DNA from 4 places in the Serratia sp. TSO36 genome. Region 1 is predicted to be linked to each of the others. Evidence: predicted binding sites of a transcription regulator. Region 1 holds the regulator's gene; each other region holds the start of a gene.
The links. The regulator PurR, encoded in region 1, represses purine synthesis genes. The targets are predictions, from matches to a motif close to CANGCAAACGTTTGCNTG.
Positions count from the first base shown of each region.

Region 2: the regulator PurR is predicted to act here: its motif matches at 1,101-1,118, upstream of ACK3CV_RS11035 (nucleoside-specific channel-forming protein Tsx).
Region 3: the regulator PurR is predicted to act here: its motif matches at 4,973-4,990, upstream of glyA (serine hydroxymethyltransferase).
Region 4: the regulator PurR is predicted to act here: its motif matches at 3,727-3,744, upstream of purE (5-(carboxyamino)imidazole ribonucleotide mutase).

Region 1 is NZ_JBJZOU010000012.1:462,971-470,200, reverse strand. It holds gene rnt (ribonuclease T) at 74-757, shown strand; gene ACK3CV_RS11680 (Grx4 family monothiol glutaredoxin) at 826-1,173, opposite strand; gene ACK3CV_RS11675 (C40 family peptidase) at 1,590-2,408, shown strand; gene sodB (superoxide dismutase [Fe]) at 2,615-3,193, shown strand; gene cydH (cytochrome bd-I oxidase subunit CydH) at 3,255-3,344, opposite strand; gene purR (HTH-type transcriptional repressor PurR) at 3,669-4,694, shown strand; gene punR (DNA-binding transcriptional activator PunR) at 4,691-5,635, opposite strand; gene punC (purine nucleoside transporter PunC) at 5,759-6,970, shown strand.
Region 2 is NZ_JBJZOU010000012.1:331,664-338,893, reverse strand. It holds gene ACK3CV_RS11040 (hypothetical protein) at 1-3, shown strand, start outside; gene ACK3CV_RS11035 (nucleoside-specific channel-forming protein Tsx) at 57-938, opposite strand; gene ACK3CV_RS11030 (hypothetical protein) at 1,312-1,584, opposite strand; gene yddG (aromatic amino acid DMT transporter YddG) at 1,658-2,551, opposite strand; gene ACK3CV_RS11020 (APC family permease) at 2,643-4,013, opposite strand; gene ACK3CV_RS11015 (glutamine synthetase family protein) at 4,322-5,740, opposite strand; gene puuD (gamma-glutamyl-gamma-aminobutyrate hydrolase) at 5,960-6,721, shown strand; gene puuR (HTH-type transcriptional regulator PuuR) at 6,718-7,230, shown strand, end outside.
Region 3 is NZ_JBJZOU010000021.1:352,561-359,790, reverse strand. It holds gene patD (aminobutyraldehyde dehydrogenase) at 1-352, shown strand, start outside; gene ACK3CV_RS19210 (NAD(P)/FAD-dependent oxidoreductase) at 433-2,343, shown strand; gene ACK3CV_RS19205 (c-type cytochrome) at 2,340-3,524, shown strand; gene hmpA (NO-inducible flavohemoprotein) at 3,562-4,752, opposite strand; gene glyA (serine hydroxymethyltransferase) at 5,110-6,363, shown strand; gene ACK3CV_RS19190 (3-phenylpropionate MFS transporter) at 6,520-7,230, shown strand, end outside.
Region 4 is NZ_JBJZOU010000009.1:160,463-167,692, forward strand. It holds gene ybbP (putative ABC transporter permease subunit YbbP) at 1-217, shown strand, start outside; gene ACK3CV_RS06060 (sugar porter family MFS transporter) at 589-1,995, shown strand; gene purK (5-(carboxyamino)imidazole ribonucleotide synthase) at 2,060-3,127, opposite strand; gene purE (5-(carboxyamino)imidazole ribonucleotide mutase) at 3,124-3,648, opposite strand; gene ACK3CV_RS06075 (UDP-2,3-diacylglucosamine diphosphatase) at 3,798-4,520, opposite strand; gene ppiB (peptidylprolyl isomerase B) at 4,531-5,025, opposite strand; gene cysS (cysteine--tRNA ligase) at 5,334-6,719, shown strand; gene ybcJ (ribosome-associated protein YbcJ) at 6,781-6,993, opposite strand; gene folD (bifunctional methylenetetrahydrofolate dehydrogenase/methenyltetrahydrofolate cyclohydrolase FolD) at 7,004-7,230, opposite strand, start outside.

The sequences.
Region 1 (7,230 bases):
CCCTTCAGGGCGCGCTGCGCCCTGCTGATTCTCCGCGCGATAGCGCCTGCAACCGGGCGCAAAATTTGCCATAATGCGCGCTGCATTCGATGAAGATAAGAAACTGATGGCCGAAAAAAGTGATCTTAACGCCCTGAGTGGTCGTTTTCGTGGGTTTTATCCCGTAGTAATAGATGTTGAAACCGCCGGCTTTAACGCCAATACCGATGCGTTGCTGGAGATCGCCGCCGTCACGCTGAAAATGGATGAAGATGGCTGGCTGCAGCGGGACGAGACCCTGCACTTCCACGTGGAGCCTTTCGAGGGCGCCAACCTGCAGCCGGAAGCGCTGGCGTTTAACGGCATCGATCCGCACAACCCGCTGCGCGGCGCGGTCAGCGAATATGACGCGCTGCACGCCATTTTCAAAGCGGTGCGCAAAGGGCTCAAGGATCGCGGTTGCAACCGGGCCATTATCGTGGCGCACAACGCCAACTTCGATCACAGCTTCCTGATGGCCGCGGCCGAACGCGCCGGCCTGAAGCGCAACCCGTTCCATCCGTTCGCTACCTTCGACACCGCCGCGCTGAGCGGCCTGGTGCTGGGCCAAACGGTGTTGGCGAAGGCCTGTATCGCGGCCGGTATGCCGTTCGACAGCAGCCAGGCGCACTCTGCGCTGTACGACACCGAGCAAACCGCCCTGCTGTTTTGCGAGCTGGTTAACCGCTGGAAACGTCTCGGCGGTTGGCCGCTGCCCGCCGGCGATCTCGCCGAATAAGCCCAACGAAAAAGGCGGCCCAGTTTGCACTGGCGCCGCCCGTTACGCGATAACCGCAAGCCCGTCGATTAAGACTGCTGGTCTTCCTGCGCTTTATACTTTTCTGCCGTTTCTTTGATCAGCTGCTGCAGTTCGCCGCGCTGATACATTTCGATAATGATATCGCAACCGCCGACCAGCTCACCGTCTACCCACAGCTGCGGGAACGTCGGCCAGTTGGCGTATTTTGGCAGCTCGGCGCGGATGTCCGGGTTCTGCAGAATGTCCACGTAAGCGAAACGCTCGCCGCAGGCGGACAGCGCTTGCACAGCCTGTGCGGAGAAGCCGCAGCTCGGCAGCTTTGGCGAACCTTTCATGTACAGCAGAATCGGGTTTTCAGCGATCTGGTGCTGAATTTTTTCAAGTGTCGTCGTCATTTATTGCTTCCTCAAGCCACATTTCATGGCTACAACATGCATCACGCGGGCTATTGTAGCGGCTGGAACAGTCGCAAGAAAACGCCATCTTTTGCAAGGATATTCACCCGCCGCCGATCGCGTTTCACCGGCCACGTCATTCCGGTCAAAACATACGTTGAGAATAACATTTTTAATCCGACCATTTCACTAATATATTGCGCGGCGCTGACGGCGCGGATTAATTATATCCATAGCCCCCTGCCGGCGCTTTTTCATACACCAACGGGCTGATTTTGAACCAAAAAAAATGTCATTAACGTTTTCTCACAATATGGATTATTATTTATGAGTTCTTCGCTGTTTTATATGGCGAAATTCGGGAATACTGTAACTCTTTCGATATCCGTTTCGGGGCCAAGGTTGGTGACGTCGACATGCGTTTAATTCTTACGCTCTTTGCGCTGCTGTTTACGCAGCTCTTCTTCAATTTGGCGCACGCTGCGCCACAGGCGCGTGTTGCCGCCGAGCAGCGTAAAAGCCATGCTAATGAAGCGCGGCCCGATGACCGCAGAAAAAAGAAAGCGGACAAAACCGCTAAAAAAGCCAAAGTGACGGCCCCCGCGAAAAAAACCAAGACCGCCAAGGCGAAAAGCGAGAAAAGCGCGAAAAAGATCGCCAGCGCCAAACCCAAGGCCAAAGCGCAGAAAACCGCCAAGATTAAAGTCACCCCGCCGAAAAAGGGCTACAAAAAAGGCTACGGCCGCCACCGCGAAGCCGGTATGGCCACCGCCAAGCTGGCGCGTGATGAAAAACCGTTGAAACTCAGCCCGGCGCACAAAAAACGCTATCAGCATGCCAAGCAGACCGCGATGGCCAAGCTGATGGGCCAGATGGGCAAACCTTACCGCTGGGGCGGCAGCTCGCCGCGCACCGGTTTCGACTGCAGCGGCCTTATCTATTACGCCTATAAAGACGTGGTAAAAATCAAGATGCCGCGCACCGCCAACGAGATGTACCACCTGCGCGACGCGGCGCCGATCAAGAAAAGCGAACTGGAAAGTGGCGATCTGGTGTTCTTCCGCATCAACAACCGCGGCGTGGCGGATCATGTCGGCGTTTATCTCGGCAACGGCAAATTCATCCAGTCGCCGCGCACCGGCGAAGAGATCCGCATCAGCCAGCTCGACAACGACTATTGGCAAAACCACTACATCGGCGCGCGCCGCGTAGTAACGCCGAAAACCATTCGTTAATTCCCTGCTCTGCGCGGTTGCGGCACCGGTCGCAACCGCCTGCTCAAGCTATCGCCCCTCACACCGCCTCACGCGCATTTCTCGCTTTTCTTCCTGTTTTTTATGATGAAAATTGTTAAGATTGAAAGACCACAATAAAAAACGGCCCATTCGGCTCCCGCTCCGGCGGAAAAAGGAAAAAGAGTGGCGCTGTAAAGGAGGAAGCAATGTCGTTTGAATTACCTGCATTACCGTATGAGAAAAACGCGCTCGAGCCGCACATCTCCGCCGAGACCCTGGAATACCACTACGGCAAACACCACAACACCTACGTGGTTAACCTGAACAACCTGGTGAAAGGCAGCGAGTTCGAGGGCAAATCGCTCGAAGAGATCATCAAGACCTCAAACGGCGGCGTCTTCAACAACGCCGCGCAGGTGTGGAACCACACCTTCTACTGGCACTGCCTGTCCCCACAGGGCGGCGGTGAACCGCAGGGCGAACTGGCGGCGGCGATCGTCAAATCCTTCGGCTCTTTCGCTGCGTTCAAAGAGCAGTTTACCGATGCCGCAGTGAAAAACTTCGGTGCCGGTTGGACCTGGCTGGTGAAAAAACCGGACGGCGCGCTGGCGATCGTCAACACCTCCAACGCGGCCACCCCGCTGACCGGTGAAGACAAACCGCTGCTGACCGTTGACGTGTGGGAACACGCGTATTACATCGATTACCGCAATGCGCGTCCAAAATACCTGGAAAACTTCTGGGCGTTGGTCAACTGGACCTTCGCAGCGGAAAACCTGGCGTAAGCGCAGGTTCTGAGGTGATGAGGCGCAGCCAGGCTGCGCCTTTTTTATAACCGGGGGTAAATCAGTTCAACGCGGCAACGAAGCTGAAAGCGATAATGACCGCCAACGCGCAGACGGTGGTGAACAGCGACATCTTCAATTCGGTATCCATGACAACTCCTTTAAAATGGGCTTTCCTAAGGATAAAAGGCGTACAATTAGTACGTCAAATCATTTTCCCACAGTTCGCCGATAAAATCTTGTTATCATTTCCCGGTTTATAATCTCGATTACCTCTTCCACTTTTGTTCAATATGCGACAAAATTCGCAGTTCACAACTGCGTACCGGCATCCATGCCCCTCCTGATTAAGCGCTGAAGACTTCAACACACTAAAAACTCAGTTTTCGCTTCTCTGGAGAAGGATCTACGTAGGCAAACGATTAACATCACACTTACATGCTGTAAACATGTGAGTTCAGGAGTCATTCCTTACATGGCAACGATTAAAGATGTGGCCAAACGCGCGGGCGTTTCCACCACCACCGTTTCGCACGTCATCAATAAGACTCGTTTCGTCGCCGAAGAGACCAAAGCGGCCGTGTGGGCCGCCATCAAAGAGCTGCACTACTCGCCGAGCGCCGTGGCGCGCAGCCTGAAAGTCAATCACACCAAGTCGATCGGCCTGCTGGCCACCTCGAGCGAAGCGCCCTACTTTGCCGAAGTGATCGAGGCGGTGGAAAACAGCTGCTACAGCAAAGGCTACACCCTGATCCTGTGCAACTCGCACAACAATCTGGACAAGCAGCGCGCCTACCTGGCGATGCTGGCGCAAAAGCGCGTCGACGGCCTGTTGGTCATGTGCTCCGAGTACCCGGATCAGCTGCTGGGCATGCTGGAAGATTACCGCAACATCCCGATGGTGGTGATGGACTGGGGCGCCGCGCGCGGCGACTTCACCGACACCATCATCGATAACGCGTTCGAAGGCGGCTATCTGGCCGGCCGTTACCTGATCGAGCGCGGCCACCGCGATATCGGCGCCATTCCGGGCCAGCTGTCGCGCAACACTGGCGGCGGCCGTCATCAGGGCTTTATGAAGGCGCTGCAGGAAGCGCATATCGACATTCGCGAAGAGTGGATCGTCCAGGGTGACTTCGAACCGGAGTCCGGCTACAAGGCGATGCACCAAATCCTGTCGCAAAAACAGCGGCCGACCGCGGTATTCTGCGGCGGCGATATCATGGCGATGGGCGCCATCTGCGCGGCCGACGAGCTGGGGCTGCGGGTGCCACAGGATATTTCCGTGATCGGCTACGACAACGTGCGCAACGCCCGCTACTTCACCCCGGCGCTGACCACCATTCACCAGCCGAAAGAGCGTCTGGGCGAAATGGCCTTCACCATGCTGCTGGATCGCATTATCAGCAAACGCGAAGAGTCGCAGGTGATCGAAGTGCATCCGAAGCTGATCGAACGCCGCTCGGTCGCCGACGGCCCATTCATCGACTACCGCCGCTAATCCCCCGCGCCGGAAGCCTGCGCGGCTTCCGGTTCCACCTCGCTCAGCCACTCCTGATTCAGCGTCTCCCCATCGCCCAGATACGCCAGCAGCCAGCTCATCGCCGGTGACGGTTTATCCTGCTGCCAGGTCAGGCAGCAAGGGCTGGCGGGAAACGGCTGCTGCAGCTGCAACGCCGTCAGCTCACCGCGCTGCACCCGCGGCAGCGCCCGATGCGCCGGCATCATGCCGACGCACAGCCCGGCGCACAAACAGTCGAGCGCCGAAGTCCAATCCGGCACCACCAGCCGCCGCTGGTTATCCAGCGTCCAGGTGACGCGCTTGGGCAGATTGCGCGAGGTGTCCTCCAGGCAAAGCGAAGGGTACGGCCGCAGCTGATCGTCATTCAGCGGCCCCGTCAACTGCGCGAGAGGATGTTGCGGGCTGGCCACACACAGCCAGTTCATATAACCCATGTCGCGGAAGGCGAAGCCGCCGCCGACCGGCACCGCGCGCGTGGCGCCGATCGCCATGTCCGCCCTGCCGTCCACCAAGGCATCCCACACGCCGTTGAACACCTCGGGTTGCAGCATCAATTCGACGTCGGGGAAATGACGGTAGAAATCCAGCACCAGCTGGCGGCTGCGCTGCGGTTTGACGATGATGTCGACCGCAATATTCAGCTGGCCGCGCCACCCGTTGGCCACCTGCTGACAGTGGCGGCGGGTGTCGAGCATTTTTTTGATAACAACTCGCGCATCTTTGATAAACAGCGCGCCGGCGGGCGTCAACTCCACATCGCGATGACGCCGCTCAAACAGCGGCACCGCCAGCCATTGCTCCAGCTGCCGTACGGTATAACTGACCGCCGACGGCACCCGGTGCAGCTCCTGCGCCGCCGCGCTGAAACTGCCGGTGCGCGCCACCGCATCGACCACTTCAAGAGAATATTCAGACCACATCGCCTTGCCTTCAATTTTTTTAACAGCACTTTGCAAATATTACCGTTTCACAAGCAGAGATCCAGCCGGATACACTGGCCGGCGCTAAAAACCTGCGACATTAAAATATTAACGAGAAATACCATGCGAAATTCCTTTGGCTTTATGTTCTACCTCGCCGGCCTGAGCATGCTGGGTTATCTGGCGACCGATATGTACCTGCCCGCCTTCGGCGCCATGCGGGAAGAACTGCAAATTTCCGCCGGCGCGGTGAGCGCCAGCCTGAGCATCTTCCTGGCCGGCTTCGCCTTTGCGCAGCTGCTATGGGGGCCGCTCTCCGACCGTCTGGGCCGCAAACCGGTATTATTGATCGGGCTGACGCTGTTCGCCCTCGGCTGCCTGGGCATGCTGTGGGTGGAAAACGCCGTGCAGCTCTGGATCCTGCGCTTTATTCAGGCCGTCGGCGTCTGCGCCGCCGCCGCCATCTGGCAAGCGCTGGTGGTTGACCGTTACCGCGAAGGCCAGGCCAACCGCGTGTTCGCCACCATTATGCCGCTGGTAGCGCTGTCGCCGGCGCTGGCGCCGCTGCTCGGCGCCTGGTTGCTGAACCACGCCAGCTGGCGCGCGATCTTCGCCGCACTGTTGGCCATCACCGCGCTGCTGCTGCTGCCGACGCTGCTGCTCAAAGAGCGCGCCAAAACGCAACCCAGCGCCGATGCGCCAAAAAACGGCGTCAGCTTTTGGCAACTGTTGAGATCCCCGGTGTTCAGCGGCAACGTCGCCATGTACGCCGCCTGCTCGGCCGGCTTCTTCGCCTGGCTGACCGGCTCGCCGTTCATCCTCGGTGACATGGGCTACAGCCCGAGCGATATCGGCCTGAGCTACGTGCCGCAAACGCTGGCCTTCCTGCTGGGTGGCTACGGCTGCCGCGCCGCGCTCAAGCGCATCAACGGCAAAACCCTGCTGCCGTGGCTGCTGGTAGCTTATGGTGTCAGCATGGTGGCGCTGTATCTGGTGGCCACCCTGACCGATCCGACGCTCACCACGCTGCTGATCCCATTCTGCGTGATGGCGCTGGTCAACGGCGCCGGCTACCCGATCATGGTGGCGAATGCGCTGATGCCGTTCCCGGAAAGCAGCGGCAAGGCCGCCGCGCTGCAAAATACGCTGCAGCTGGGGCTGTGCTTTGTGGCGAGCATGCTGGTGTCGGCGTTTATTGCCCAGCCGCTGTTGGCGACGGTGACGGTGATGGTGTCTACGGTAATCCTGGCCGCGCTGGGGTATTTCCTGCAGCGGGGAAAAGCGGCCGATGCGCAGCAAAAGCCGCAGCGGGAACATGCTAACTCAGCGTCATAATTGCCAAGTTTAATAATCACTTAAAGAATATGCGTGCCGAGTGCGATTTACAGTTGAGTCAACGCCTCGGCACGCCTATACTCAAAAACAACCTTGTAAAGTAACACCTTATAATCTCTATATCTCAATTAGCGCTTGTGTACGCGCTTTGCGTCACACTCTTTTTTTTAAGGATGCGTTTATCCCGCGCCGTTCGCGCTGGGTCGCTTCTTTAAATTTCCTCTGTTCATAGTCGGATATCAGACGCCGCGGGCCTATTT
Region 2 (7,230 bases), 130 kb from region 1:
TGATGACAAAAAAAACCCCGCCAGGCGGGGTTTTCTGTTTCTGATAACACGGAAAATCAGAAGTTATAGCCGACCACGAGGTAATAACCCCAACCGGTAGACTTGATCGGGCCCTGCGGGGTGCCGATATCCGCGCCATCCTGCCACTGGCCGCCGTTATGGAAGTAACGCGCCACGAAAGAATAGTGCCAGTGATCGTAGTTCAGCGCCAAAATATGGCTGGAGGCGATCGAGTTGCTGGTGCGCACCTGTTTGCCGGTGCCGTCAACCCAATGGCTGTCCTTGCCCAGATCGGAACCGAAGTCGAAGTTGGTGAAGCCGATGTAGCTCAGGTTGCCGCCCCACACCTGGGTCAGCGGCACGAAGTATTTCACCTTGAAGCGGTAACCGTCCCAGCTGTTCTCGTTGGCGGCCTGGTAGTTTTCCCACTGGTATTTGGCATAGATGTTCATCGACAGGCTCATCGGCAGGCCGGTGTCGATATCGGTGCCCAGACCCATGTACCAGGTGTTCTGACGGCCGTCGGCGTTGTGGCCCAGATCATAGATGTAGTTGTTGGCGAAGTACCACTCTTTGAACGGACCGAAGCTCAGATCGGTGCCGGTCAGCTTGTCGATGGAGAAGCGCGGTTCAATCTCCATAAACAGTGGGGAACCTTTGTCCCAGATGCCGCGATCCGGGGTATTGCCCACGCCGAAGAACTTCGGCACGTCAACGTAACCGTAGAAATCGAACCAGTCTTTCTTGGCGAAGGCTTCGTATTCGAGATACACGTCGTTATTCAGCTGCGGCCCGAAGCGGGTGTGGTAGCTGCCCACCACGTTGACGCTCTGGTGCCACCAGTCGGAGACATATTGACTGTCTTTGCTATCAGCCATTGATGATGCACTGTAAGACGCTGCGAGCAGTACACCTGCTGCGAGAGCTATTTTTTTCATTTTATTACCACATGCTTAAAGGGCCATTTCCTGCCCGTTTAGAAAAGATGACAATGAGTCTGCCGACACCTGGCGTTGTCTTCACACAGAAACTCGGATGACGCGCGCATTATAGAAACCACTGACTGTAAGAATCTGTGATCCAGTTACGCATTTCGCGAATAGGTAATCGATTGCGTTCACATTTGTCAAATTATGTTTCATGCAAATTCACATTCGCTGTGATTTTTGTCATGCACATCGATTTTTAGCGCAGTTTTTGAGCCAAATGTCATCAGGGCGTCACCTGCCCGCCATTGAGCCGCAGCAAAGAAAAAGCCGACGTATAAACGTCGGCCTTCATCAAAATCAGTAAAAAATACGCAAAGCGAAATCAGTTCACCGCCGGCACCGCTTTGGCGATGTTTTCCTGGCGGAACGCCACCTCTTCGCCGTTTTTCACCTCCCAGCTGGCGACCGGGATATCGGTCTTGGGCGCCGCCGCGACGACCGAGCCGTAAATCAGCTTGTCGTCGCGGCGCAAAATATAAACGTCGAGCTGATATTCATGCCGCAGATTCGCCGTGGTCAGGCGCACGGTATCGCCGCGCTCGTAGTGATGCACGTCGATTTCGGGTTGTTGAATAAATTGAATGTCGCTTCTCATCGTCGTCGTTCCTTCAGGCAACATGGCTAGTTAAATTCTAGTTCAACATTGCGCCGACGGCGGAGAATTTCCGTTAATTTCCACGGGTTGCCCGCCAACAGATCAGCGAGCCGAGAGTGACCATCGCCACGCCCTGCCAGAAATTGACGGTCAGCGAGGTGTGCAACACCAGCGCGGCGAACACCGCCGACAGCACCGGGGTAAAATAAGAGACGGTCGCCAGCAGCGTCATGTTGCCGTGCAGAATGCCGACGTTCCAGGCGGCATACCCCGCCCCCATCGCCACCCCGGCGCACAGCAGCGTCACGGTCACGCCGGCGCTGAACTGCATGCCGCTTTCCGCGCTGAAGGCATACTTCAGCCACAGCGCCAGCGCGGTCAGCACGATGAACAGCACCACGCCGTTGCTGCCCTGGGCGATCTTCTTGGTCAGGTTGCAGTACAGCGCCCAGATCACCGCGCCGCTGAAGGCCAGCCCGTAGCTGAGCGGATTGCTGCGCACGTTGGCCAGCATCTGCGCCGGCGACCAGCCGCCCTCGCCGCTCATGATCCAGCCGATGCCGAACAGCGATAGCAGCAGCCCCGGCAGCAGCCACCATTTCGCCTTTTGGCCGTTGAGCGCCAGCGCCATCAGCACGGTGAAACAGGGCCACAGGTAGTTGATCATGCCCACTTCTATCGCCTGCAGGCGGGTATTGGCGTAGCCGAGCGACAGCGACAGGCAGATCTCGTAGCTGACGAACAGCAGGCTGCCGACGATGAGATAAGGCCGCGGAAAGCTGCGCCATTTCGGCACGCCGAGCGCCACCAGCAAAAACGCCGCGCTGACGCTGTAGATCATCGCCGCGCCGCCGATCGGCCCCAGCCCTTCGCTGACGCTGCGAATCAGGCCGACGACGCTGCTCCACAGCACAATGGCCAATAAACCGAACAGCGTGGCGCGGGTACGCGAGGGCAAAGCGGGCATAATGCGGATCCAATGGGTTATTTTTTATCAGGTTTTTCACTCTACTGCCGCACGCGCCAAAAAGAAAGGCGGGAAATTCCCGCCTGTGATTTTATTGCTGCGGCTGCCGCTCGAGCTGCGGCGGCGGCTGGCGAAAACGCCGGGTCAGCCAGGCCAAATAGCCGAAGCCCAGCGTCGCCCAGATAAGCCCCATGGTCAGCGAGCTCTTCTCCAGGTTCAGCCACAGCACCCCCACCGTCAGCGCCCCCACCAGCGGCAGGAACAGAAAGTTGAAGCGATCCTTCCAGCTTTTGTTGCGCCCTTCGCGAATGAAGAAGTGGCTGATCACCGACAGGTTGACGAAGGTAAAGGCCACCAGCGCGCCAAAGTTGATCAGCGCCGTGGCGGTCACCAGATCGAACGACAGCGCCGACAGCGCCACCAGCCCGACCATCAGCACGTTGAGCGCCGGCGTGCGCCATTTAGGGTGGATGTAGCCGAAGAATTTCTCCGGGAACACGTTGTCACGCCCCATCACGTACAGCAGGCGCGACACGCTGGCGTGCGACGCCAGGCCGGAGGCCAGCGTGTTGATAAAGGTCACGCACAGGAAGATCGACTGGAACAGCTTGCCGCCGACGTACAGTGCGATCTCCGGCAGCGCGGCATCGGGCTGGTGGAAACGCTGAATGGTCGGGAAAAACAGCTGGATGAAGAACGACACGCTGATAAAGATCACCCCGCCGTACAGCGCGGTCAGGAAGATGGCGCGCGGGATCACCTTGGCGGCGTCGGGCGTCTCTTCGCACAGCGTGGTGACCGCGTCAAAGCCGAGGAACGAGAAGCACAGGATAGTGGCGCCGGTAATGATCGGCAGCAGGTGCGCATTCTCGCTGAGGAACGGCCGCAGGCTCCACACCGTGCCCATCCCCTCGCCGTTGTGCAGGCCGCGCACCACCAGGTAGATGAACACCAGAATGATCGCCACCTGCGCCAGCACGAACAGGGTATTGAAGTTGGCCACCAGATTGACGCTTTTCAGATTGATGGCGGTAATCAGGATAACGAAGCCCACCACCCACACCCAGGGCGGCACTTCCGGGAACAGCGCGGTCAGGTAAATCTTCGCCAGCAGCGTGTTGATCATCGGCAGGAACAGATAATCGAGCAGCGATGACCACCCCACCAGAAAACCGACGTGCGGGTTGATCGCCTTCTGCGCATAGGTGTAGGCGGAGCCGGCGGTAGGAAACTGGCGCACCAGTTTGCCGTAGCTGATGGCGGTGAACAGCACGCCGGCCAGCGCCAGCAGATAGGAGGTCGGCACATGGCCGTCGGTGAGGCCGGAGACGATGCCGAAGGTATCGAACACCGTCATCGGCGTCAGATAGGCCAGGCCCATCATCACCACCTGCCACAGCTTGAGGGATTTGCGCAGCTGCGGTTTGCCCGCCGGGCCGCCGTCGGTGGCTTTAATCGTCATGGCATTTCCCCTCTTGGTCCTCTGCTGTCAACCGTGCAACGTCATTCAGAGAGGCCGCGGGGAAACTGCTGCTCAGGCGGCGGGTAAAACGGGTTGGGGTCACTGTCGGGCGGCCGGCGACCGGCCCGTAGGCACTGCGGCACAGGCAAACGTCTGCGCATGGGAATGACTGAGTCATGGTTATTTCCTCGTCGGCGTCCTGTACGCCGTGATAGAAGAAATTCAGTACCGCAGCGCGCAGCCTCACCGGCCACAGGAGAGCCGATGAAATGCGCCGGACGCGCGCGGTAGTCGCAGGGTGAGCGGGATCAGGCGTTTTTCAGCATCCACTCAATTTCGGTTTCGGTGATCAGGCGCTCGAACTGCACCAGCTCATCGGTTTTGCAGGCCAGATAGACGTGGCTGAAACGTTCGCCCAGCAATGCATTGAGCACCGGCTGATGTTCGAACTCGTACAGCGCGTCGCTCTGGCGGATCGGGAACGGCAGCCCGTCCTGCTCCAGCCCGTTGCCGGTCACCGGCTCAGGCAGCGGCAGCGCGGTTTCCAGCCCGTAGACGATGCCGGCCAGAATGGCCGCCATCACCAGATAAGGGTTGGCGTCGGCGCCCGCCACGCGGTACTCCACGCGGTGGTTGTCGCGATCGCCGCAGGGAATGCGCAGCGCCACGGTGCGGTTGTTATGCCCCCAAGAGGCCTGGGTCGGCACATACATGCCGGGCTGGAAGCGGCGGTAGGCGTTGACGTTCGGCGCCAACAGCGCCATCGAAGACGGCATCAAGGCGATCATGCCCGCCAGCGCCTGTTTCAGCAGCGCCGAATCTTCGCCGTCGTCGTCGGCGAACACATTGTCGCCCTGCGCGTTCAGCATGCTGATGTGCACGTGCATGCCGCTGCCGGCGTGTTCCTCATACGGCTTGGCCATAAAGGTCGCCTGCATGTTGTGGTTCTCGGCCACCATGCGCACCAGCCGCTTCAGCGCCAGCGCGTGATCGCAGGCCTGCAGCACGTCGTCGGTATGGTGCAGGTTGACCTCGAACTGCCCCGGCGACGCCTCCGCCACCGCGCCGTCCGCCGGAATGCCCTGCAAACGCGCCAGTTCGTCGATCTCGCTCAGCACGTCGGCGAAATGGTTGAGGTTATCGACGGAATACACCTGGCTTTGGGTGTTGCGCTCTTGCGTGCCCGGCGCGCACGGCGGCTGCAGATAGCCCTCCGCGTCGCGTTGACGATCGATGAGATAGAACTCCAACTCTACCGCTACCACGGGGGAAAGCCCGCGCTGACGCAAACGCTGCCACACTCGGTTCAGCACATTGCGCGGTTCAACGTCAAAGGGAGTGCCATCTTCATCCAGCATGGTGAGCAGCACCTGCGCGATATATTGCGGGTCCGCCGCCGACGGCGTCAGCGTGCCCGGCACCGGCACGCACACGTGATCCGGCTCGCCCAGTTCCTGCCCCAACCCGGCCTCTTCTACGACGTTGCCGAGAATATCCATCGCAAAAACCGACGCTGGGAAGTAACAGCCCTTCTCAAGTTTGTTCAGGCCGCCGACCGGGATGCGTTTGCCGCGGAAGCTGCCGTTCAGATCGGTCAACAGTACGTCGACATGTTGGGTTAACGGATAACGTTCCAGATACTTCTTCACTTCGCGCTGGAACGCGCTACTTCGTCTCTCTTCACTGTGCTGAACAAAGTTTTCCACTTCTACGATGTTGGTCTGCATGGTTCACCCGCCGTTTGTGTTTTGCTGTCGTCGATGTTTATTGACCGCGTTGTTCAATATAATGCCCACAAATGAAACGTAGATGAAACAAATTTGTTTTGCAAGTGTTACTTTTGGTTTGAATATTGCCCAATCGACTGCTAGATTTATAGAATATTGAACGAAATCGGCGGTGGAGATGCTTATCGTTCATAATTTCGAACGTACCAAGGGGATAGCATGGACAATATATTTAACAGACCAGTCATCGGCGTCGTCATGTGCAGGTATAGGTTAAACGGGCACCTCACACAGACCTTGCAAGAAAAGTACCTGAATGCCGTTATCGCCGCCGGCGGCCTGCCGATCGCCCTGCCGCACGCGCTGGCGGAGCCGGAAATGCTGGCGGAACTGCTGCCGCGCCTCGACGGCATTTTGCTGCCGGGCAGCCCCAGTAATGTGCAGCCGCACCTTTATGGTGAAAACGGCGATGAGCCTGACGCCGATCCTGGCCGAGACGCGTTGAGCCTGGCGCTGATCCGCCAGGCGTTCGACAGGCGCATTCCCCTTTTCGCCATTTGCCGCGGCATGCAGGAGATGGTGGTCGCCACCCAAGGCACCCTGCATCGCCGCCTGTACGAACTGCCCGAGCTCCTGGAGCATCGTGAAGACCACGACCTGCCGCTGGAACAGCAATACGCCCCCGCCCACGAGGTCACCGTTCAGGAAGGGGGGCTGCTTTCGCAACTGATACCGGATTGCAACAGATTCTGGGTGAACTCGCTGCACGGCCAGGGTGCCAAAACCCTGGGCGCGAGCGTGCGCATCGAGGCGCACGCCGCCGACGGGCTGGTGGAGGCGATCAGCGTGCGCGATCAGCCCTTCGCGCTCGGCGTGCAGTGGCACCCGGAGTGGAACAGCGACGAGTACGCCCTGTCGCGCCTGTTGTTTGATGGTTTCATCACCGCCTGTCGGAACTATCAAAAGGAAAAACGCCCATGAGCGACGTCAGCTTGGCACCGGGAAAACGTCTGTCGCAGATCCGTCAACAATTAGGGTTGTCGCAGCGCCGGGTCGCCGAACTGTCTGGGTTAACCCACAGCGCCATCAGCACTATCGAACAAGATAAGGTCAGCCCGGCCATCAGTACGCTGCAAAAGCTGCTGACGGTATACGGTCTGTCGCTGTCGGCGTTTTTCGCCGAGCCGGAAAAACCGGCGGAGCCGCAGATCGTGATCGGCAGTGACGATCTGATCGAAATCGGCAGCCAGGGCGTTTCGATGAAGCTGATCCACAACGGCGACCCGAACCGCACGCTGGCGATGATGATCGAGACCTACGAACCGGGCACCACCACCGGCGAGCGCATCAAACATCAGGGGGAAGAGATCGGCACGCTGCTGGAGGGCGAAGTGGTGCTGCAGGTCAACGGCCAGAGCTATCACCTGCTGGCCGGGCAGAGCTACGCCATCAATACCGGCATCCCCCACAGTTTCAGCAACACGTCGGCG
Region 3 (7,230 bases), on a different contig from region 1:
CTACTTCCAGCCGACGCTGCTGGCCGGCGCGCGCCAGGAGGATGAAATCGTGCAGCGCGAGGTGTTCGGCCCGGTAGTGACGGTGACGCCGTTTGACGACGAAGAGCAGGTGCTGGCCTGGGCGAACGAATCCAACTACGGGCTGGCGTCGTCCGTGTGGACTCGCGACGTGGGCCGCGCGCATCGCTTAAGCGCCCGCCTGCAATACGGCTGCACCTGGGTGAACACCCACTTCATGCTGGTGAGCGAAATGCCGCACGGCGGCCAGAAACTGTCCGGCTACGGCAAGGATATGTCGATGTACGGGCTGGAGGATTACACCGCCATTCGTCATGTGATGTTCAAACATTGATTTTACAGTAATTATCCGCACAATAGCGCGGCCTTCGGGCCGGCCCCGGCCGGCCGATGATAATAAAAAAGGAAGCCTATATGGGTATTACCCGACGCGATTTTCTCAACGGGGTGGCGATCACCATCGCCGCCGGGTTGACGCCGCTGCAAATCTTGCGCGCGTCGCCGCAAACCGCCAATCAAACCCTGTACTACCCGCCGGCGCTGACCGGGCTGCGGGGTAACCATCCGGGCTCGTTCGAGCATGCGCACCAGTTGGGGCGCGACGGCAAAACCTTTGATTTCGGCAGCGTGCCCGCCGTTGAAGAGTTCGATCTGGTGGTGGTCGGCGCCGGCATCAGCGGGCTGGCGGCCGCCTGCTTCTGGCAGCAGCTGAAAGGTGAGCAGCAGCGCATTTTGCTGATCGACAACCATGACGACTTCGGCGGCCACGCCAAGCGCAACGAATTCAACACCGACGACGGCATGCTGCTCGGCTACGGCGGCAGCGAATCGCTGCAGTCGCCGCGCTCCAACTTCAGCCCGGTGGCGATGGGGCTGCTGCGCAAGCTCGGCGTCGATATCGATCGGCTGGAGCAGGCGTTTGACACCACCTTCTACCCGGATCTGAACCTGAGCCGCGGGGTTTACTTCGATCGCAAGAACTTCGGCGTCGACAAGGTGGTGAGCGGCGATCCGGGCCGCACGGTGGCGGACGACATTCCACGCGATCGCCTCAACGGCCGCTCTTATGAAGCGTTCATCGGCGATTTCCCGCTGCCGGAAAGCGATCGCCAGGCGTTGATCGCGCTGCATACGGTGAAGAAAGATTATCTGCCGGAGATGACGCTGGAGCAGAAGGTCGAGTGGCTCGATACCCACAGCTACACCCAGTTCCTGCGCGAGAAGGTGGGCCTGAGTGAGCTGGCGATCCGTTATTTCCAGCAGACCACCAACGATTTCCAGGCGGTGGGCATCGACGGCACGTCGTGCAGCGATGCGCGCATCTGCGATCTGCCGGGCCTTGACGGCATGAATCTGCCGCCGCTGGACGAGGAGTCGCAGGCGGATCTCGACGATCCTTACGTGTTCCACTTCCCGGACGGCAACGCCACGCTGGCGCGCCTGATGGTGCGCAAGCTGATCCCGGCGGTGGCGCCGGCCGGCAAAGACATGAACGACGTGGTGCTGGCCAAATTCGACTACGGCCAGCTCGATCGGCCGGAATCGCCGGTGAAGCTGCGTTTGAACAGCACCGGGCTGCATGCGGCCAACGTCGGCGACAAGGTGGAAGTCACCTATATGACCGGCGAGAAGATGACCAAGGTGCGCGCCGGGCAGGTGGTGATGGCCGGCTACAACATGATGATCCCGTACCTGGTGCCGGAGATGTCGCACGAGCAGCAGGAGGCGCTGAAACAGAACGTCAAGTCGCCGCTGGTGTACAGCAAGGTGGTGATCCGCAACTGGCAACCGTTCATCAAGCTGGGCGTGCACGAGATCTATTCGCCGGCCGCGCCGTACAGCCGCGTGAAGCTGGATTACCCGGTGAGCATGGGCGGGTATCAGCACCCGCGCGATCCGGATCGGCCGATCGGCCTGCATATGGTGTACGTGCCGACGCTGCCGGGCAGCGGCCTCAGCCCGCGCGAGCAGTCGCGCAAAGGGCGCGCGCTGCTGCTGGGCACGCCGTTCGAGGTGCACGAGCAGATGATCCGCGAACAGCTGCAGGGCATGCTGGGCGAGGCCGGTTTCGACCATCAGCGCGACATTCAGGCGATCACCGTCAACCGCTGGTCGCACGGTTACTCCTACTTCCTCAACGGACTGTTTGACGACGAAGACGAGGCCACGAAAATCATCGAAACGGCGCGGCAGCCGATCGGCAAGATCGTTATCGCCAACTCCGATGCCGACTGGAGCCCGTACGCCAACTCGGCGATCGATCAGGCGTGGCGCGCGGTGAATGAACTGGCCTACGGCAAGGTTGCCGCCAAGGAGGGAGCATGAGTCTGCGTTCGCTGTACCTGTTGAGCCTGCTGGCGGCTGGCGGCTCGGCCCAGGCGATGTCGGCCGGGGAATATGTCGCCAAAGCCGGTGACTGCACCGCCTGCCATACCGCGCCGGGCGGCGCCGAATTGGCGGGTGGCATGAAGTTCCCGACGCCGCTCGGGGCTATCTACGCCACCAATATCACGCCGGACAAGCTGCACGGCATCGGCGCCTATTCGTTCGAAGAGTTCGATCGCGCCATGCGCCAGGGAGTAGCCAAAGACGGCCACCGGCTCTACCCGGCGATGCCGTACACCTCCTACGCCAAAATGAGCGCGGAAGACATGCGCGCGCTGTATGACTACCTGATGAAAGAGGTGCCGGCGCAGAACGTCGCCAACCGCGCCAGCGACATCAGCTGGCCGCTGTCGATGCGCTGGCCGCTGGCGGTGTGGAACCAGCTGTTCCACGACGACCGGCCGTATCAGGCGGATCCGCAACAAAGCGCCGAGTGGAACCGCGGCGCCTACCTGGTGCAGGGCGCGGGCCATTGCGGCAGCTGCCACACGCCGCGCGGCTGGGCGATGCAGGAGAAGGGGCTGGACGGCAAGGAGCCGGTGTTCCTGAGCGGCGCCGAGCTGGACGGCTGGTATGCCTCCAATCTGCGCGGCCTGCCGCCGGAAGAGGTGACGGCGCTGCTGAAAACCGGCCGCAGCCGCCATGCGGCGGTCGCCGGGCCGATGAGCGAGGTGGTGACCCACAGCACGCAGTATCTCAGCGACGGCGATCTGAACGCTATCGCGGTGTACCTGCGCAGCCTGGCGTCGGACACCGCCGCCAAAGCCGCTGCGCCTGCCGCGCAGGCGGATAACCCGGGCGGCAAGGCGACCTACGCGATGTACTGCTCGACCTGCCACGGCAACAAGGGGGAGGGCACCGACTTCGCCATTCCGGCGTTGGCGGGCAATGCCACGGTAACGGCGGACAATCCGCTGACCGCGCTGCGGGTGGTGTTGGAGGGGGCGCATACGCCGATCACGCAGCAGGCGATGGCGTTTGACATGCCGGCTTACGGCTGGGCGTTGAACGATCGGCAGGCGGCGGATCTGATGAGCTATCTGCGGGGAAGCTGGGGCAACCAGGCGGCGCCGGTGACGGTGCAGCAGGTGCAGGACGCGCGCCAACTGCAGGCGAAATGAAGAGGGAGCGCGGTCTGACGGCCGCGCTCCGCAAGCATTACAGCACCTTATGCGGGCCGAAGCATTCGTAGTGGATGCGTTCGGCCTCTACGCCCATTTCCAGCAGCTGTTTGCCCACGAACTGCATGAAGGCCACCGGGCCGCAGAAGTAATAGTGCATCTGCGGATCGGCCAGGCTGCCTTGCAGCGCGCTCAAATCCATCAATCCGCGGCTGTGGTAGTCGCGGCCTTCCACGTCATCGGCGCCCGGCTCGCGGTACCACACATGGCGGCTCAGATTCGGCATGCGCCCGGCAATATCCGCCACTTCATCGGCAAAGGCGTGCACGCCGCCGTTTTCTGCCGCGTGCAGCCAGTGGACCTGCGCCTGATGCTGGCTGTCGTGCAGGGTGTTGAGCATGCCGAGCATCGGGGTTTGGCCGACGCCGGCGGAGATCAGCGCCACCGGCGTGGTCTGGGCCACGTCGAGGAAGAAGTCGCCGTGCGGCGGGGCGATGTAGATCACGTCGCCTTCCTGCGCCTGCTGGTGCAGGTAGTTGGACACTTTCCCCTGATCTTCGCGCTTCACCGCGATGCGGTAGAACTCTCCGTTCGGCGAGGTGGTCAGCGAGTACTGGCGAATTTCCTGATGTTCCAGGCTGTCGTGCTTGATGTAGACCGCCAGGTATTGCCCCGGTTTGAAGTCCGCCACCCGGCCGCCGTCCACCGGCGCCAGCACGAAACTGCAAATCACGTCGCTCTGCGGCTGTTTCTTCAGGATGCGGAACGCGCGCAGATCGCGCCAGCCGCCGTTGTCGGTTTCACTCTGCTGATAAATCTGTTCTTCACGCTGGATAAATACGTTGGCCAGCACGCCGTAGGCCTTGCCCCAGGCGTCCAGGACTTCCTGACCCGGGCTGAACATTTCGTCCAGGGTCGCCAGCAGGTGACCGCCGACGATGTTGTACTGCTCCGGCTGGATATTGAAGCTGGTGTGCTTCTGCGCGATGCGCTCCACCGCCGGCAGCAGCGCCGCCAGGTTCTCGATGTTGGCGGCATAGGCGCAGATGGCGTCGAACAGCGCCTGACGCTGATCGCCGTTGCGCTGGTTGCTCATGTTGAAAATGTCTTTCAATTCCGGGTTGTGCGCGAACATGCGATCGTAAAAGTGGGCGGTCAGCTTCGGCCCGGTCGCAGCCAGCAGGGGAATGGTGGATTTCACGGTGGCGATGGTTTGGCTATCCAGCATGGAAGCGCTCCTTGGGTTGGGATCTTGACGATAATTTTAATGATGTATTTTAAATGCATCTTATTGGGTTCCGCGTCGCTTGTAAATACCCTTGTTTTCGTTGCGGTGTTCTTCGGGCGTCGATCGCGCTCACAGAACATGAAAAAAGCGCATTGTTCGCATGAGGAAATGTCCGTTGATAAACGGCGGCGTTTCGCGGATCAAAGCCTTGCGCCACCTTATGCCAATCGTTTGCGTAAAAACCTCTGTCAAGACCTATCTTCGGTAGGGCGAAACGGTTTACACTGTGGCCCAGAACCCAAACGGGTAGTTATTTGGTGATTTTTTAGTTAGCTGATTTAAGTCAGGAGATGCCGGATGTTAAAGCGTGAAATGAACATTGCCGATTACGATGCGGAACTGTGGCGTGCCATGGAGCAGGAAGTGGTGCGTCAGGAAGAGCACATCGAGCTGATCGCGTCTGAGAACTACACCAGCCCGCGCGTGATGCAGGCTCAGGGTTCCCAGCTGACCAACAAATACGCTGAAGGCTATCCGGGCAAGCGTTACTACGGCGGCTGCGAATACGTGGATATCGTTGAGCAGCTGGCTATCGATCGCGCCAAAGAATTGTTCGGCGCCGATTACGCCAACGTGCAGCCGCACTCCGGCTCCCAGGCTAACTTCGCCGTGTACACCGCGCTGCTGCAGCCGGGCGACACCATTCTGGGCATGAACCTGGCGCACGGCGGCCACCTGACCCACGGTTCCCCGGTCAACCTGTCCGGCAAACTGTATAACGTGGTGCCTTACGGCATCGACGACAAAGGCCAAATCGACTATGACGATCTGGCCAAGCAGGCGCAAACCCACAAGCCGAAAATGATCATCGGCGGCTTCTCCGCTTACTCCGGCGTGGTTGACTGGGCCAAAATGCGCGAAATCGCCGACAGCATCGGCGCTTACCTGTTCGTCGACATGGCGCACGTGGCGGGCCTGATCGCCGCCGGCGTGTACCCGAACCCGGTACCGCACGCGCACATCGTCACCACCACCACCCACAAAACCCTGGCGGGCCCGCGCGGCGGCCTAATCCTGGCGAAGGGCGGCGACGAAGAGCTGTACAAAAAGCTGAACTCCGCCGTGTTCCCTGGCGGCCAGGGCGGCCCGCTGATGCACGTGATCGCCGGCAAGGCGGTGGCGCTGAAAGAAGCGATGGAGCCTGAGTTCAAGGTTTACCAGCAGCAAGTGGCGGTCAACGCCAAGGCGATGGTGGAAGTGTTCCTGCAGCGCGGCTACAAAGTGGTCTCCGGCGGCACCCATAACCACCTGTTCCTGCTGGATCTGGTCGACAAAAACCTGACCGGTAAAGAAGCGGACGCCGCCCTGGGCCGCGCCAACATCACCGTCAACAAAAACAGCGTGCCGAACGATCCGAAAAGCCCGTTCGTCACCTCCGGCGTGCGTATCGGCACCCCGGCCGTCACCCGTCGCGGCTTCAAAGAAGCCGACGTGCGCGAACTGGCCGGTTGGATCTGTGATGTGCTGGACAACATCAACGATGAAGCCACCATCGAACGCACCAAGAAGAAAGTGCTGGATATCTGCGCCCGCCTGCCGGTTTACGCGTAATCCCGCTTTCGCCCGACAAAACCCGCTGCGGCGGGTTTTTTTGTGGCCGCTCGCGGCAAACTGTGAGCTGTCTGGCACTCTAACGCATTGAAGTGGAATGAAGATTGCGGGTCGGTGTGAGCTCTGTCAAAGTATTGCCCTCACTCCGGAGGGATCATGGTTCTGCAATCCACGCGTTGGCTCGCGCTCAGTTATTTCACCTACTTCTTTTCCTATGGCATCTTCTTACCGTTCTGGGGCGTGTGGCTGAAAGGCGAGGGCATCGAGCCCGAAACCATCGGCATGCTGCTCGGCGCTGGCTTGGTGGCCCGCTTCCTCGGCAGCTTACTGATTGCACCCCGCGTTAAAGATCCCTCTCATTTAGTCTCCGCCCTGCGCCTGCTGGCGCTGCTGACCCTGGCCTTTGCGGTCGGTTTCTGTTTCGGCAACGGCTGGGGTTGGCTGATGCTGGTGATAGCGGGTTTCAACCTGTTCTTCTCGCCGCTGGTGCCGCTGACCGACGCGTTGGCCGCCACCTGGCAAAAGCAGATCCGTATGGACTACGGCCGGGTGCGGCTGTGGGGTTCGCTGGCGTTCGTCATCGGCTCGGCGCTGACCGGGCAGTTGGTGGCGGTATGGGGCCATAACGCCATTCTCTACAGCCTGATCTTCAGCGTGCTGGCGATGCTGCTGGGCATGCTGTTGAAGCCGAGCGTCATGCCGCAGGGCGAAGCGCGCGCGCGCAGCGGAACCGAACGTTCGCTGTGGGCGCTGCTGAAAGAAGGGCCGGTCTGGCGCTTCCTGCTGTGCGTCACGCTGCTGCAAGGGGCGCACGCCGGCTACTACAGCTTCGGCTCCATTTACTGGCAGGAGGCCGGCTATTCGGCC
Region 4 (7,230 bases), on a different contig from region 1:
CCTGCTGGGGCTGGTGGCGGGCATCGCGGCGGCGGTGGGCGCCGAGGCGGCGCTGTGGCTGCTGCAGAGCCGGGTGTTCGACTTCCCGTGGACGCCGACGCCGGTGCTGTGGTGGGCATTGCCGCTGGCCAGCGCGCTGCTGCTGTCGCTGTGCGGCGGCTGGCTGGGCGTGCGCCTGCTGCGCGGCCGGGCGCTGTTCCGCAGTTATGATGGCTGATCTTGCTATCGCAGGTCCGTTGCCGCCAAGCGCGGCCGGGCCTGCCGATTTTCCGCCGCGCGTTACCGTGGCTTTTCTCCTTGTTCCCTTCCGCACGTCACGCTGATTTTTGTGAAATCGATTACATTTGTACTCTATCGACACAATGCGTATTGGCAATGCTCTTACCAAACTCAGGCCGTTGCTTACTTTTTTATGCATGTAAATAATGAGTTAGACAGTGAGTAAACGAGTTTGTCGTCTATTGATGCGTAGAATTAAGGTTTAAAATTATGTAACCGCTTCCACTAATGTGATCGTACTCACTTATCTCCGACGCATTGCCTCCTATCATGTCGCACAACTGATGACCGTTTTCTCCTGGAGGCTGTATGAGCGCTACCGTTAAAGTTGCACCGGCGGAGAAAAGCCCGACCCATGTCGGCATGACTTTTTTCGTCTGTTTTTTGGCCGCCTTGGCCGGCCTGTTGTTTGGCTTGGATATTGGCGTAATCGCCGGCGCTCTGCCGTTTATTACCGACACTTTTCATATCACCAGCTCTCAGCAGGAGTGGGTGGTCAGCTCGATGATGTTTGGCGCCGCCGTCGGCGCCATCGGCAGCGGCTGGATGAACTTCCGGCTGGGGCGCAAATACAGTTTGATGATCGGCGCCATTCTGTTCGTCGCGGGATCGCTGTGTTCAGCGTTCGCCCCCAACGTGGAGGTGCTGATCGTTTCACGCATTCTGCTGGGATTGGCGGTGGGTATCGCTTCTTATACCGCGCCGATTTATCTTTCCGAAATCGCGCCGGAGAAAATCCGCGGCAGCATGATCTCGATGTATCAATTGATGATCACCATTGGTATTTTGGCGGCTTACCTGTCTGATACGGCATTCAGCTATACCGGCGCCTGGCGCTGGATGTTGGGCGTCATCACCATCCCGGCCGGGCTGTTGTTGGTTGGCGTGTTCTTTTTACCTGACAGCCCGCGCTGGCTGGCCTCGCGCAATCGTCATGAGCAGGCGCGCCAGGTGTTGGAGAAGCTGCGCGACAGCAGTGCCCAGGCGCAGCATGAGCTGAATGAAATTCGTGAAAGCCTCAAACTGAAGCAAAGCGGTTGGGCGTTGTTCAAAGGCAATAAAAATTTCCGCCGCGCGGTTTTCCTTGGCATTCTTCTCCAGGTGATGCAGCAGTTCACCGGGATGAACGTCACCATGTATTACGCGCCGAAGATTTTCGGTCTGGCGGGCTTCGCCAGCACGGAACAGCAGATGTGGGGCACGGTGATCGTCGGTCTGGTCAACGTGCTGGCCACCTTTATCGCTATTGGGCTGGTCGATCGCTGGGGCCGCAAACCCACCCTGATCCTTGGGTTTATCGTGATGGCCGTCGGCATGGGGGCGCTGGGAACCATGATGAATATCGGCATGAACTCGGCGGTGGCGCAATATTTCGCCATCGTCATGCTGCTGATGTTTATCGTCGGCTTTGCCATGAGCGCCGGCCCGCTGATTTGGGTGCTGTGTTCAGAGATCCAGCCATTGAAAGGCCGCGATTTCGGCATCACCTGCTCCACTGCCACTAACTGGATCGCCAATATGATTGTGGGAGCGACGTTCCTGACCATGTTGAATTCGTTGGGTAGCGCGCACACCTTTTGGGTCTATGCAGGGCTTAACGTGCTGTTTGTTTTCATCACGTTGGCGCTGATCCCGGAAACCAAAAATATTTCTCTGGAACATATTGAACGCAATCTGATGGCCGGCAAACCGTTGCGTAATATCGGCTCGCGTTGATCTTTGCGGCAAAAAAAAGGTTCAGCCTGGGCTGAACCTTCTTCTTTTTCGGCGGCTTAAACCGTTAAGCCAGCTTCTGCTGCGCCCAGGCCAGCCCGCTTTGGTATTCGCCCGGCAGCAGCGGCGCCAGCGCCTGCAGCGCCTGGCACAGATCGGCGGCGCTCGGGTCGTTCAGATTGAGATGGCCGACCTTGCGGCCCGGGCGCACCTCTTTCTCATACCAGTGCAGATGCACCAGCGGCAGCGACAGCCACTGTTCGTTGACGGCGGTGCCGATCAGGTTGACCATCACCGACGGCGTGCTCACCACCGGCTGCGGCAGCGGCAGGCCGAGAATGGCGCGCAGGTGCAGCTCGAACTGGCTGATGGACGCGCCGTTTTGCGTCCAGTGGCCGCTGTTGTGCACGCGCGGCGCCAGTTCGTTGATCAGCAGCCGATCGCCGACGATAAAGCACTCCATCGCCATCACGCCGACGTAGTTCAGCTTGTTCAGGATCGCCGCCAGCATCTGCTCGGCCTGTTGCTGCAGCGCTGGGTTGGGCTGCGGCAGCGCAACGCTGGTGCGCAGGATGCCGTCTTCATGCAGGTTGTGGGTCAGCGGGTAGAATACCGAACGGCCGTCGTGGCCGCGCGCCCCCACCAGCGACACTTCGCCGGAGAAATTGATGCCTTGCTCGACGATGCACTCGCCATAGGCATCGGCCGGCAGTTCAGCTTCCTGGCCCGGGCGCAAGCGCCACTGGCCGCGGCCGTCATAACCGCCGACCCGGCGTTTGACGATCGCCAGCTCGCCTAGCGCAGCGAATACCTGCGGCCATTCGGCGGCGCTCGCCAGCAGCTGCCACGGCGCGGTCGCCAGGCCGAGCTGATCGAGCAGCTGTTTTTGCGTCAGGCGATCCGCCAGGCGCGGGAAAATGTCGCGGTTGACGAAGGCGCTGTGGGTCGCCAGCTCGCGCGTCAGCGCGGTTTCCGGCCAGCGTTCGATCTCGGCGGTAATGACGCTGTTCTGATACGGCACCGCTTCGGGCTCGGCATCGATGCCGACAGGGTAAACGGCGATGCCCAGCGGTTCGCCTGCCTGGCGCAGCATGCGCCCCAGCTGGCCATTGCCCAGTACGCAAACCGGCTTCATGCATCCTCCCGCGGATCGGGGTGGTTCAAGACGTCTTCGGTCTGCGCCTGACGCCAGTCCGCCAAACGCTGCGCCAGCGCGGCGTCGTGCAGCGCCAGGATCTGCATCGCCAACAGCCCGGCGTTGGCGGCGCCGGCTTTGCCGATCGCCAGCGTGCCCACCGGAATGCCGCGCGGCATCTGCACGATGGAGTACAGGCTGTCTACGCCGCTCAGCGCGGCGCTTTGCACCGGCACACCCAGCACCGGCACCAGGGTTTTCGCCGCCAGCATGCCCGGCAGGTGCGCCGCACCGCCGGCGCCGGCGATGATCACGTCAAAACCGTTGGCGGTAGCCTGCTCGGCGAAGCTGAACAGCTTGTCCGGCGTGCGGTGGGCGGAAACGACTTCGACATGGAAGGGGACATCGAGCTGGGTCAGGACTTCGGCGGCGAACTGCATGGTGGCCCAGTCACTTTTCGATCCCATTACAATTGCGATTTTCGCCCCGGTAGTGGCGGCTGAAGCAGCGTTGGCTCCCATGGGTGTAAGGCTCCTGTGATTTGTCTGGCGTCGGCTGAGGGCCGAATGAGGGCGTAGAGCATACCATGAGCGCACGGCGAGGAAAACGGTTGCGTCGCCGGTTTTCACCGTCGAAAGCGCGAATTTTCACTCGCGCGCCAGTCTGGAATTCAGAATGGGAATTGGATCAGCTCGACGGCGTCGGCGCTGACTTTGATCATCGATCCTTCGACGTGCCAGGCCCCCAGCACCGCGCGATGGGCTTCGCCGTTGCTCAACGCCAGCCGGTGCACCGCCGGGCGGTGGGTATGGCCGTGGATCATCCAGTGCACGTCGTGGCGCAGCATGGTTTGTTCGACCGCCTGTGGGTTGACGTCCATGATGGCTTCCGACTTGTCCTGGTTGGATTGCTGGCTGCGGGCGCGCATTTTGGCGGCGATCTTCAATCGCCAGCGCAGCGGCAGCGCCAGGAACAATTTTTGAATCAGCGGGTTGTGCACTTTACGGCGGAATTGCTGATAGGCGTGATCGTCGGTGCACAGGGTGTCGCCGTGCAGGATCAGGATCCTGCGGCCGTACAGCTCCAGCACTTTCTCTTCCGGCAGCAACTGCATGCCGCTGGCGCGGGCGAAGCGTTTGCCGAGCAGAAAATCGCGGTTGCCGTGGATGAAGTAGCAGGGCACGCCGGCCTGTTGCAGCGCTTTCAGCGCCGCGGCGATCTCCGCGTGCAGCGGCTCGGGATCGTCGTCGCCGATCCAGGCTTCAAACAGGTCGCCGAGGATGTACAGCGCGTCGGCGTGCACCGCTTCGCGCCGTAAAAAACGCAGAAAACCGGCAGTGATTGCCGGTTCCTGTGCGCACAAGTGCAGATCTGCGATGAACAGCGTACTCATGCAGCCGCGATTACTCGCTGACGGTCACGCTGTTGATCACCACGTCTTCTACCGGTACGTCCTGGTGCATGCCGCTGCGGCCGGTTTTCACGCCTTTGATCTTGTTGACCACGTCCATGCCTTCAACCACTTCAGCAAACACGCAGTAGCCCCAGCCCTGCACGTTTTCGCCGCGGAAGTTCAGGAAGTCGTTGTCAGCCACGTTGATGAAGAACTGTGCGGTGGCGGAGTGCGGATCGTTGGTGCGTGCCATTGCCAGGGTGCCGATGGTGTTTTTCAGACCGTTGTTGGCTTCGTTCTTGATGGTCGCGTTGGTCGCTTTCTGGTTCATGCCCGGCTCGAAACCGCCGCCCTGGATCATGAAGCCGTTGATCACACGGTGGAAGATGGTGTTGTCGTAGAAACCGGCGCGGCAGTAGTTCAGGAAGTTTTCAACGGTAACCGGCGCTTTGTCAGCAAAGGTCTTGATAACGATATCGCCGTGATTGGTGTGGAAAGTAACCATAGTTTTAATCCTAACAAGGTGAAGTGAGACGTCACGTAAAGCGAGTGAACATTCAGACCGCCCTTATAACATATCCGCCCCAGCGAGTCAGCAGCGGCTCAACCGCGCACTGTCTGTGGTAATTGCATTTGTGTTATATTATAACAATTGTGCCGGCCGCCGAATTTCGCGCATTTTATTCGCGTGAAATCAGCAAAGCATGGCCTTAACCTTGCAATAGATCAGGCTTCAGGTTTCAATACGCTACCGGGCGGAAACCTGAAGCCCGGTTATCTTTTTTGTTATCACGCACACCACGGAATCTCCCGATGCTAAAGATTTTTAATACCCTGAGTCGTCAAAAAGAGGAATTCAAACCCATTCATGCCGGGAAAGTGGGCATGTACGTGTGCGGGGTAACCATCTATGACCTGTGTCACATCGGGCACGGTCGTACCTTTGTCGCTTTCGACGTGGTGGCGCGTTACCTGCGCTACCTCGGCTATTCGCTGAACTACGTGCGCAACGTCACCGACGTGGACGACAAAATCATCCGCCGCGCGGCGGAAAATCATGAGACCTGCGACCAGCTGACCGAACGCATGCTGGCGGAAATGCACGCCGACTTCGACGCGCTGCTGATCGATCGCCCGGATCAAGAGCCGCGCGCGACTCAGCACATCGCCGAGATCATCGAGATCACCCAGCGCCTGATCGATCGCGATCACGCCTACGTGGCCAGCAACGGCGACGTGATGTTCTCCATCGACAGCGATCCGCAATACGGCCTGCTGTCGCGTCAGGATCTGGATCAGCTGCAGGCCGGCGCGCGCGTGGAGATCGACGACGTGAAGCGCAATCCGATGGACTTCGTGCTGTGGAAGATGTCCAAGCCGGGCGAGCCGAGCTGGCAGTCGCCGTGGGGGCCGGGCCGTCCGGGCTGGCACATCGAATGCTCCGCCATGAACTGCAAACAGCTGGGCACCCATTTCGACATTCACGGCGGCGGTTCCGATCTGATGTTCCCGCACCACGAGAACGAGATCGCACAGTCGAGCTGCGCCCACGACGGCCCGTACGTCAATTACTGGATGCACTCCGGCATGGTGATGATCGACAAAGAGAAGATGTCCAAATCGCTGGATAACTTCTTCACCATCCGCGACGTGCTCGGCCATTACGATGCGGAGACGGTGCGTTACTTCCTGATGTCCGGCCACTATCGCAGCCAGCTGAACTACAGCGAAGAGAACCTCAAGCAGGCGCGCACCGCGCTGGAGCGCCTCTATACCGCGCTGCGCGGCACCGACGCCGACGCCGTGCCGGCCGGCGGCGAAGCGTTCGAAGCCCGCTTCCGCGAAGCGATGGACGACGACTTCAACACCCCGGAAGCCTACTCGGCGCTGTTCGATCTGGCGCGCGAGGTTAACCGCCTCAAGGGTGAAGATATGGCGGCGGCCAACGGCATGGCGGCGGAACTGCGCAAGCTGGCGAAGGTGATCGGCCTGCTGCAGCAGGAGCCGGAGCAGTTCCTGCAAGGGGGCGCTCAGGTTGACGACGGCGAAGTGGCGGAGATCGAAGCGCTGATCAAACAGCGTAACGAAGCGCGCGCCGCGAAGGATTGGGCGCTGGCGGATGCCGCCCGCGATCGGTTGAACGAGATGAACATCGTGCTGGAAGACGGCCCGCAGGGCACCACCTGGCGCCGTAAGTAATCCGGCCGCAGGGAAAAACAAAAAAGGCGCTGAATTCAGCGCCTTTTTCTATGGTTGCGGGTCAGGGTTTAACCATGACCTTGCCGCCGTTGAACTCCACCACCTGATCGGCGACGATCTTGCAGCGCTTGCGGGTTTCGACCTTGCCGTCGACTTTCACCTGCCCTTCAGCGATGACTTCTTTGGCGGCGCCGCCGCTTTCACACCAGCCCTGGAACTTCAGCAGATCGCACAGTTCGACGTGGGGATGATTGTCCAGATTGAAAATTTCCATACTGCCTTACTTATTTAGGTTGAACGTCGTGATATTCCTCGCAGGCCTGCAAGGTATTTTGGATCAGTGTAGCAACGGTCATCGGGCCAACGCCACCCGGCACCGGGGTGATGTAGGCGGCGCGCTCGCTGGCGGCGTCGAAATCGACATCGCCCACCACTTTACCGCTTTCCAAGCGGTTGATGCCGACGTCCACCACGATGGCGCCCGGTTTGATCCAGTCGCCCGGAATGAAGC